2 regions of the Nocardioides sp. S5 genome follow, and region 2 is predicted to be linked to the other one. Evidence: riboswitches for the same ligand, from Rfam matches in the RefSeq annotation. Region 2 holds a riboswitch; the other holds the start of a gene.
What was found. A riboswitch is a leader RNA that binds a small molecule or an ion and turns the genes downstream of it on or off. The one in region 2 is predicted to bind cyclic di-AMP.

Region 1 (4,908 bases), 380 kb from region 2:
GCGCGATGGCCAGGGTGGCCGGCACCAGGCCGATCCACACCAGGTAGACCGCGGCCATCACCCAGTTGGCCCAGCCGGTGCCGAGGGCGTCGTGCAGGACGAGAGCCGGGTCGTTGCCGAGCCACATGAAGCGGTCCAGCCGGGCCAGCTCCTCGTCGTGGAGGCGGTCGGTGACGAAGGGGACGTAGCCCTTCAGGTTGCGGAACGCGACGTAGGCGACGTACCAGGTGAGCAGTCCGCTGGCGGTGAACCGGACCTGGTCGCGGTCCCAGCGCTCGCGCACCACCTCGCGCAGCGTCGCCCGGGCCGCCACGCCGCGGCGGCGGACCAGCAGCGCCCACCGCGCCAGCACGTCGAGGGCGACGGCGGACGCGACGATCACCGGCAGCCGGAACCACGTGGGCAGGTTCGCGCCGTCGGGGTCGCGCAGCGGCAGGTGGTGGGTCCACGCCACGAGGGCGGCTGCGAGCGCCATCACGGCAGCCACGACCGCAGCGGCGCGGAACTCCCCCCGACCCATCTGCCCACCGTAGCGACTAGCCTCGGCCTCGATCTGTCTCCCGACCTCCCACATACCCCAAGGAGTTCCCCATGGGCCGGTTCGACCGCCGCGTCGCCGTCATCACCGGAGCAGCCCGAGGCATCGGCTTCGGCATCGCCCAGCGCCTCGCCAGCGAGGGCGCGTCCGTCGCGATCCTCGACCTCGACGAGTCGGCCGCCGCCGACGCCGCGGGCCGCCTCGAGCTCGCCGACGGCGCCCGCGCGGTCGGCATCGGGTGCGACGTCGTCGACTCCGCCGCCGCGGAGGCCGCGGTGCAGCGCGTGGTCGACGAGCTCGGCGGGATCCACGTCCTGGTCAACAACGCTGGCGTCACCCGTGACAACCTGCTCTTCAAGATGACCGAGGAGGACTGGGACCTCGTCATGAACGTCCACCTCAAGGGCGTCTTCAACATGACCAAGGCCGCGCAGTCGCGGTTCGTGGAGCAGAAGTACGGCAAGATCCTCAACCTCTCCAGCGTCTCCGCGCTGGGCAACCGCGGCCAGGCCAACTACTCGGCCGCCAAGATGGGCATCCAGGGCCTCACCCGCACCCTCGGGATCGAGCTCGGCCCGTTCGGCGTGACCGCCAACGCCATCGCGCCCGGATTCATCGTCACCGAGATGACCGACGCCACCGCGCGCCGGCTCAAGATGGAGCCCGAGGAGCTGCAGCGGCTCAACGCCGAGGCCACCCCCGTGCGCCGGGTGGGGCAGCCCGAGGACATCGCCGCGGCTGCCGCCTTCCTGTGCAGCGACGAGGCGTCCTTCATCACCGGCCAGACGTTGTACGTCGACGGCGGGCGCAAGCTCGGCTGAGCGTGATCTCGGCCACGACCCACGCGCGTCGGGTCGTGGCCGGGTTTGCGCGTCTCGGGGGCCTCTGTCACCTTGTCGGAGGAGTCGAGAGACCCACAGGACGGCTCGGGTCGCCCTGCTGGCGTCGGACTCCGTCACGAAGATCGTGTCTGACGACACCCGCCCCGGGCGACGCCGAGTCCTGCCCCGCCGGAGCGGCCCCCCGAGAAGATCGAGGGCAGGAGTGGGGGACCCACAGGTTCCACCGCCGCTGCGTGCGACCGCGCGCCACGGCTAGGGGTGAAGCCACCCCCTCCTCCGGGAGGACGGCGGCGGGACACCTTCCAGTCCCAACCCGACAGCTCACCTCACAGGCGTGGGAAAGGACCCACCTCATGCCTGCAACCCCTCGCACGCTGCGCACCTGCGCGCTCGCCCTCGCCGGGCTCGGACTCTCCGCCTCGACGCTGACGGCCCTGCCCGCCGCCGCGGCCGACGGCGACCCGGGATCGGCCACCACGACCACGACGGCCACCAAGACGACCACGAAGACGACCACGAAGAGGACCGCGAAGCGCACCGCTGCCCGTCGCGTGTCCTCCCGCGTGCTCAGCGCCCGTGACATCGCCATGCGCCAGCGCGGTGACGCCTACGCCTACGGTGCCGCCGGCCCGCACCGCTTCGACTGCTCCGGGCTGATCCGCTACAGCTACGCCCGCGCCGGCTTCGACGTGCCGCGTACGTCCAGGGCCCAGGCGGGCCACACCCGCCGCATCGCGAAGAAGAACATGCGTGCCGGCGACCTGATGTTCTTCTACGGCAGCGGCGGGGTCTACCACGCCGGGATCTTCCTGCGCTGGTCGAAGGGCCACGCCCTGATGCTGCACTCGCCCGGCTCGGGCCAGCGCGTCCGCATCTCCGCCCCGTGGACCTCGCAGTGGTTCGGTGGGACCCTGCGCCGCCGCTGATCTACCCTGTGGCGCGCCTTCCCCGAACGGGGAGGGCGCGCCGCCACACTTTCCAGGCAGAGTCCCCCGCTCGATCGGAGTTCCCCCGTGCGTCACCGTCTCCCCACCTCCGTCGCCGCGCTCGTCGCGGCCTCGCTCCTCCTGGCCGGCTGCGGCGGCGGGGACGAGCAGGAGGCGCCGGCGGGCGCCGCTCCGTCCTCGGAGCCGACGGCCTCCGCGACGAGCGAGCCGCCGGAGCCGACGTACTGGCCCCTCACCGGGCTCGAGCGCACGGGCAAGGCCCCGAAGCACCCGGTGATCGTGACCAAGGTCGACAACACCTCCTCGAGTGCGCCGCAGGTCGGCCTGGGTGCGGCCGACCTCGTCGTCGAGGAGCTCGTCGAGGGCGGCTACACCCGCCTGGCGGCGTTCTACTACTCCAAGGTGCCCGCCAGCATCGGCCCGGTGCGCTCGATGCGTGCCAGCGACATCGGGATCGTGCCCGAGGGGGCCACGGTCGTGACCAGTGGTGCTGCGCCGATCACCATCAAGCGGGTCAACGGCGCCGGGATCCCGTGGATCACCGAGGGTGCCGCCGGCGTCTACCGCGAGACCACCCGCTCGGCGCCCTACAACCTCTTCGCCCGCCTCGGCGAGATCTCCCGGCGGCTGAAGGCCGAGGAGGAGCCGCCCGCCTACCTGCCGTGGGGCACGCCGGCCGACCTCCCCAAGGGCGCGAAGGCCCGCACCCTGACCGCCGACTTCGGCGCCCACTCCACGAGCTGGCAGTTCCAGGGCGGTCGCTACGTCAACACCGACTCCTACGCCGCCGAGGGTGACGAGTTCCCGGCCGACTCCGTGCTCGTCCTGCGGGTGCAGGTCGGCGACGCCGGCTACCGCGACCCGGCGGGCTACCCCGTCCCGGAGACCAAGTTCGAGGGCAAGGGCGCCGCGCTGCTCTTCCACGGCGGCCGCGTCATCCGTGGCACCTGGTCCAAGGACGGCCTCACCGGCGCCATCGAGCTCGCCACGAAGGGCGGCGAGCTCGCCGTGCCGGCCGGCAAGGTCTGGGTCGAGCTCGTGCCGGCGGTCAACGGCAACGTCACCTTCGCGAAGTAGCGCCGCTGTCCAGGAGCTGGCGCAGCCCGGCCATGATGGTGCCGATCGCGAACTCCACGCGGGCGGCCGCGGCCGCGGGGTCCTGGCTCACCGCGACGGCACCGCCGGCAGCCGACATCGCACCGAAGAAGATCCGGGTGAAGGTGTCGAGCATCGCGTCGTCGAGGTCGTAGGCGTCGGTGCCGAGCGCGGAGCGGACGATCTCGTCGACGATGGCGTACGTCGAGCGCTCCTCCTGCTCGCGGAACCGCTCGTGCCCGAGCACCGAGGGCCCGTCGGAGATGACGACCTGGCGGTAGGCCGGCTCCTGCACGGCCTCGAGGAAGGCGCGCAGTCCTGCCTGCGCCTTCTCCCACGGGTCGTCGCGCCCCTCGGTCGCGTGGGCGATGCCGCTGCTGGCGCGTGACTCGACCCGCTCGAAGGCGGCCTCGAAGATCGCCTGCTTGCCGCTGAAGTGGTGGTAGAGCGCGCCCTTGGTGACGTCCGCGCCGGCGACGATCGCGTCGAGCGAGGTGGCGGAGTAGCCGTGGGTGGTGAAGAGCTGCTCGGCGACGTCGACGAGTGCGCGCTTGGTCGAGTCCGAGTAGCGCTGCCGGCGCGTCCTCACTGGCGTGTCCCCATGGGCGCAGCCTAGGTGACCCGGCTCACGCTCGGAGTGGTTGGAGCGCGGTGGAGCGCTGGGCATACTGAAAGTACGTACCGCCGGTATGTCAGCTGAGGAGACCGCCATGACCTGGACGTCCCACCACCGACGCGCAGACGTGCTCCGCGCCGTGATCAGTGCCGCCGACACCCGCCTCGACGCCCGCCTGCCCCTCGACGTCGACGGGGTCGCCGAGACCTTCGGCGACGACCAGACCCTGCTCGGCGCGCTGCAGCTGCGCTGGCACACCCGCCTGGCCGGCCACATCGAGCGCGAGCTCGCCGACCAGCCGCTCGACCTCGAGAACGCCGTCGCCCTCGCGTGGTTGCGCGCCGCCGAGGACATGCCCGGGATCCGGGCGGTCCTCGACCACCACGTCGACCACCCGACGAGCCCGGAGATGGCCCGAGCCACGGCGGTCGCGACCGGCAAGGAGCACGAGATGCTCGCCCTGATGGCCGGGCGGGCGAGTGCGCCCGGGGCGGCCGCCCAGCGCGTCGGCCGTGCGATCGAGCGCGCTGCGCGGGCGTCGTACGTCCCGGGTGCGCGGCCCGGCAGGGCCACCCGCCCTGCCTCGCTCGTGCAGCGGCTCCGCGCAGTCATCGCCGCCTGAGCCGCTGGCGTTCAGCCGCGGCGCTCGCACGAGCGGAGCCGCTCGCCCCGGAGGCACCGGTCGGCCTTGGGATGCGACCTGGGCGCGGAAAGTTGCGGCATCGGCCATGATGGACCGTATGCAGCTGGCATCGGGGATGCTGCTGGTGGCGACGCCGGCCCTGCAGGATCCCAACTTCGTCGACACGGTGGTGCTGCTGCTCGACGTCACCGACGACGGCGCCCTGGGCGTCGTGCTCAACCGTCCCT
Region 2 (4,908 bases):
GCGCAGTTCGACAGCGAGCTCAGAATCCGCGTCGACGCGCTTGTAGATCCCGACCAGCCGCCGTTCCCCCAGCCGCTCTGCGATGATCCGACAGGCGAGCCAGGCTTCCTCGTAGCGGGCCTGGAGGTCAGGTGCACGCGTGTCGAAGTCCTTGGCCGAGGGGAGGGACCTAGGTACGCCGTTACGCCGGGCCACCTCGATCGCCCGCCCGAGGGTCGTGCGGTCGGGCAGCCGCGTGTCACGCAGTGCGACGTAGTCGGCGAAGCCCTCCAGCAGCCACGGTTCGACGGGCCTGCGGACCGCGTCGGTGGCGACGTGGACCAGCTCGTGGCTCATCACGACCTGTGCGCCCGCGCGACGGAGGCGCGAGGTGACGTCGGGGTTCAAGAAGACGTGCACCGGCGCGTCCTGCTCCGCCGTGCTGCCGACCGGTGCCGTGACGGCGGCGATGCCGGCGTAGGTCCCGGGCTGCACGCCGAGCGTGTCGTCGAGGTCACCCGCACTGGCGGGGACCTCGACCACCACCGGACCGATGCGTTCGGGCAGCACGCGACGTACGACGTCGATGCCGCGCTCCACCCGCCGCACCACCGCCTTCGCCTCGGACGGGGTGCCGTCCACCATGACCAGCACCCCACGGGCGGTCGCCACGGACAGACGACCGCGAAGCCACAGCGGCACCCGGGCGGTACCGCCGGCGCTGAAGTCGGCGATCGCCAGCCCGTCGTCGTCCGGGACGAAGGTGACGACCACCTCGGCCCGAGCGGGCGCAGCATCGAGACGCGCGACCTGCCAGGTGAGGTCGACGGTCCCCGACCACGTCCCGTCGCTCGCGACTGTCCCGACCTGGTCGACGTAGCGCGCGGAGAGCGCGCGCAGGTCGAGGTCGGCTGCTGTGTCGGCGATCCCCGCGAACCTCTCACCGACGACGGCGTCCCCGGCAGGCGCAAGCGAGGCCAGCACATCGGCGTCCCGGGACGCGACACCGTCCACGAAGCTCGCCAGCGCCTCGGCTGCGTCGCGTGGGCTCGCCCGCGGCACGTCGACGGGCGCAGGATCGACGTCGTGGCGCCCGCCCTGCACCAAAGTGACCAGGACCGCGGCCACTACGAACAGCAGAAGGCCGGCCGCCCACCAGAGTGGGCGACCGGCCTTCGAGGTCGGTGCGTCAGCCAGGACGGACCGCGCCGACGTAGGGCATCGAGTGGAGGCCTGCGACCGCGACACCGGTGCCGGGGTTGGCGGCGTGAACGATCATGCCGTTGCCGATGTACATGCCGACGTGGCTGATCGGGCTGTAGTAGAACACCAGGTCGCCGGGCTGCAGGTCGCTCGCAGCGATGCGCGGACCGGAGCTGAACTGGGCGCTGGAGGAGTGCGGCAGCGAGACACCGGCCTGCGCCCACGCCCGCATGGTGAGCCCGCTGCAGTCGAAGGCGTTCTCACCCATCGCGCCGTAGACGTAGGCATCGCCCACCTGGGCCATGGCGTACTGGATGGCCGCGGCGGCACGCCCCGAGGCCGGGACGGAAGCGGGGACCCGGGTGGTGCTGCCGCGCGAGGCGAGCACGCGCTCGCGCTCCTCGGCCTCGAGGTCGGCGAGCAGCTCCTTGGCCTCGGCGAGATTGTCGTCGACCGTCTCCTTCTCAGTGCTCAGCTGCTCGGTGAGCTCAGCGATCTCGTCCGCGCGGGCGTCGGTGGCCTCCTGCCGGATGGCGAGGGCCTCCAGCTCGGTGTCGTAGTCGGAGAGCAGCGAGGACTGGAGGTCGTTGAAGGACGACATGGTGGAGAGCGTGTCGAGGAAGGAGCCCGGGTCCTCGGAGACGACGATCTGGCCGACCGTCGAGATGCCCTCGCCCTCGAGCTGGCGGACCACCGCGTCGGACACCTGGTCACGGACGGTCTCGAGGCGCTCGTCCTGCCGCTCCTGGTCGGCCCGCAGGCCAGACAGGTCACGGCGCAGTTCAGCGAGGTCGAGAGTCGCGTCGTGGAGGCGCTCCTGGGCGACCTCGGCCTCGTGGTAGAGACGGTCGACGCGGACCTTGACGTCCTCGATGTCGGGTTCGGCCTGCGCGGGGGTCGCGGGCACGAATGAGATGGCGGCGATCGCGGTCAGGCCGAGAACGGTCGCGCCAGCTCGCTTGCGGGTGTGAGCCACGAGCGGGGGTACTCCCTCAGGGTGTCGTACGCCTACCGGGTGAGCTGACGGGTTCGGCACGACGTGTCCTACCCCTGCTCCACGCACCGCTCGCGCAGTGCGCCTCACAAGGGATTCACCCCAGGGGGAAGGTTGGTTCCCCGGCTCGTCGACCACGGGTGGTGCGGGGGTGTGGTCGACAATTCGGCGCGACGCCCGCGCGGGCCTGGTGACCCACTGCCACGGACGTCAGCCCACACCCTAGACCGGAGGTGCAGGCCCCGCCAATCTTCGCGACAACTTCTCGAGATGTGTCTCAGGCCGATTCCACGACCGGGCCCGGGACGGGCTCCACGAGCCTCAGCGGCGGCACCAGTCCGCCCGTGGCCAGCGCGTCGAGCGCCGCCCTCTCGTCGTCGTCGATGGTCAGCTCCGGTGGCGGGCCCAGCAGCACCGTCACCACGCAGTCGTGGCAGTGCAGTCCGCGCACCACGCAGGTGTCGCAATCGATCCGTGTCGTCATGTCCCGAACGGTGACAGGGACCACCGACAACGGGTCTACGGCGTGTCGTCCTCGGTGTGTCGCCGCAGCGAGGACGACGCTCAGCGCCGCACGAAGCAGATCCAGTCGTCCCCGCACGGCCGGGACTCGAACTCCTCGTCTTCCTCGACCAGGGCAGCCTGCGCCGAGCCTTCACGTGCCACCACGACGTCGACGGCGGCCACGGCCACCAAGCCCCCCGGGCGCCCGTCGAGGAAGTCGAGATAGGCGGCCTGGTCGCGATGGGTGAAGGCGTCCAGCGGGTTCGACGCCCACAGACGCACGTCCTCCACAGCGAGCGCCTCCGACAATGGTGCCGGGACCAGCGCAACCTCCTCCCCGACCTGTGCCGCGACCTGGCGCACGACCGCCGACGGTTGCCCCAGCACGTTCTCGCCGCGGCTGAGCGCGATCGGGAGCGCCACCAAGAGCGTGATCGCTGCGACCACAACGGCGGGCCGTCCCGCCGGCAGCAGCGGGTTCTCGCGGGCGGCCCCTTCACCACGGAGCTCCGACGGCCTCGCTGCCAGGACGACCAACAGGCACAGCAACCACACCCCGTGCCGGGCCGCGCTCGCCGTGGTCACACACAACCCCAGCACGGCGACGTACTCCCATGCAGTGCGGCGCGAGCGGAGCAGGACGACGAGCAGGATCCCGGCCCCCACCACCATCATTACGTCGAAAGGCATCGTCAGGCTGGGCCGGGCCCACAGGCCCTCGCCACGCTGGGCCGAGACGTTGTCGAAGACCTCCGCGTAGTAGAACGGGGTCATCCACAGCTGCGGGGTGAGGCAGAGGGCGAGCAGGCTCGCCACGCCGACGCCCACGCTCTCAACGAGGTGCGTACGCGTGCGCTGGACGAGGAGGTAGGCGCCGAGGACACACACCCCGAGAAGGGCGGCACCGTGGAGGTTGCCCCACAGCACGACGAGCGGCACCGCCCACCAGATCCGACGGTCTGGATGCCGGGCCTGGCTGCACACCAGCGCCACCATGAGCGCGAAGGGCACGAAGGACAGCGTCTGCGCCCGGAGCACCCCGAAGGTGGCCAACCCGCCGAGGCAGAGCAGTGCCACGGCACAGGCCACGTAGGCATCGCTACCGCCACGGGCTCGTGCGGACCGTGCCAGCACCACCAGCGTCGCCGTCACGGCAGCCAGGTGGGCCAGGACCGGAACCCTCTCCCCGCCATCGCGCAGCAGCGAGGCAGTGACCTCGGCCAGCACCGGCACGTTGTGCCATCCGCTCGTCTCGGCGACGGCGAAGGGGACCTCGTCCGGCACGGTCCGCGTGGAGCGGACGTGATTGCCCATCGCGACGAGCCAGTCCCAGTCGGCCCCGACGCGCACGAACAGGGCGACCAGGCTCACCGACGCGACCACGGCCACGACGGACCAACGCCACGTGACCAGTCCCGCCCACATGACGCTGGTGCGACGCGTCACGCCAGCACGCCCAGCAGCGACGCGGTCGGGACCGCACGGGCCCCGGCCCTCGCGACGTCGCGCACCACCGCCTGGTCGTCGCTCACCACGACGACCACCCGGCCACGCGGCTCGGCCGCGACCAGCTGGCGGATCACGTCGTCGGCGATGACGCCCTCAGGACTGAAGACCACCCGGACGCCACGTGGTGCCGGCATGACGGTTCGCGCGCTCGACTCGGCGGCGTCGAAGACGACCGTCGTCTCGGCCCCGGACCGGGCGACGACGGGGCCCAGGGCCGCGACCAGGCGGCTGCGCTGGGCCTCGAGGCTCGCGGTGGGCCAGGCGGCCTTGGTGACGTTGTAGCCGTCGACGAGCAGCCGGGCACGCGGCAGGCTGAGCAGCTGCTCGAGCGAGGCGGCCGTGGCCGGGGCGCTCGAAGTCGGGGCGGACTCCACGCCCGCCAGCCCTGCCTCGACGGCGTCGCCGGGCGCGCCGACCACAGCAGGCAGGCCGAGCTCGCGGCGCAGGCCGGTGGCCGACTCCACCACGGCGTCGAGGAGCAGGCGGGCACGGATGCTGGCGGCGTCGCGCTCGGTGCGCGTGTCCCGGCGGCCTGCCGCCACTGCGGCCTCCGCCTCGTCGAGCTGGGACCGCAGGCGGCGTACGTCGGCCTCGGCGGCCGCGGTCGCCGTCCTTGCTGCCGCCACGGCCTCGTCGCGCTCGGCGTACGCGGCGTCGCGCTCCTCCTGCGCGGACCGCAGCACGCTGCGGGCCTCCCCCAGCCGCTGGCGCAGCACCTT

Region 1: another riboswitch for cyclic di-AMP. It lies ahead of CFI00_RS16960 (C40 family peptidase); the one in region 2 lies ahead of CFI00_RS15010 (C40 family peptidase).

What each region holds. Positions count from the first base shown of each region.
Region 1 is NZ_CP022296.1:3,416,785-3,421,692, reverse strand. It holds gene CFI00_RS16970 (phosphatase PAP2 family protein) at 1-520, opposite strand, end outside; gene fabG (3-oxoacyl-ACP reductase FabG) at 592-1,359, shown strand; cyclic di-AMP (ydaO/yuaA leader) riboswitch at 1,559-1,728, shown strand; gene CFI00_RS16960 (C40 family peptidase) at 1,734-2,306, shown strand; gene CFI00_RS16955 (DUF3048 domain-containing protein) at 2,394-3,404, shown strand; gene CFI00_RS16950 (TetR/AcrR family transcriptional regulator) at 3,388-4,011, opposite strand; gene CFI00_RS16945 (hypothetical protein) at 4,133-4,660, shown strand; gene CFI00_RS16940 (YqgE/AlgH family protein) at 4,779-4,908, shown strand, end outside.
Region 2 is NZ_CP022296.1:3,036,998-3,041,905, forward strand. It holds gene CFI00_RS15005 (hypothetical protein) at 1-1,107, opposite strand, end outside; gene CFI00_RS15010 (C40 family peptidase) at 1,169-2,158, opposite strand; cyclic di-AMP (ydaO/yuaA leader) riboswitch at 2,187-2,347, opposite strand; gene CFI00_RS15015 (hypothetical protein) at 2,454-2,660, opposite strand; gene CFI00_RS15020 (hypothetical protein) at 2,741-4,126, opposite strand; gene CFI00_RS15025 (NYN domain-containing protein) at 4,123-4,908, opposite strand, start outside.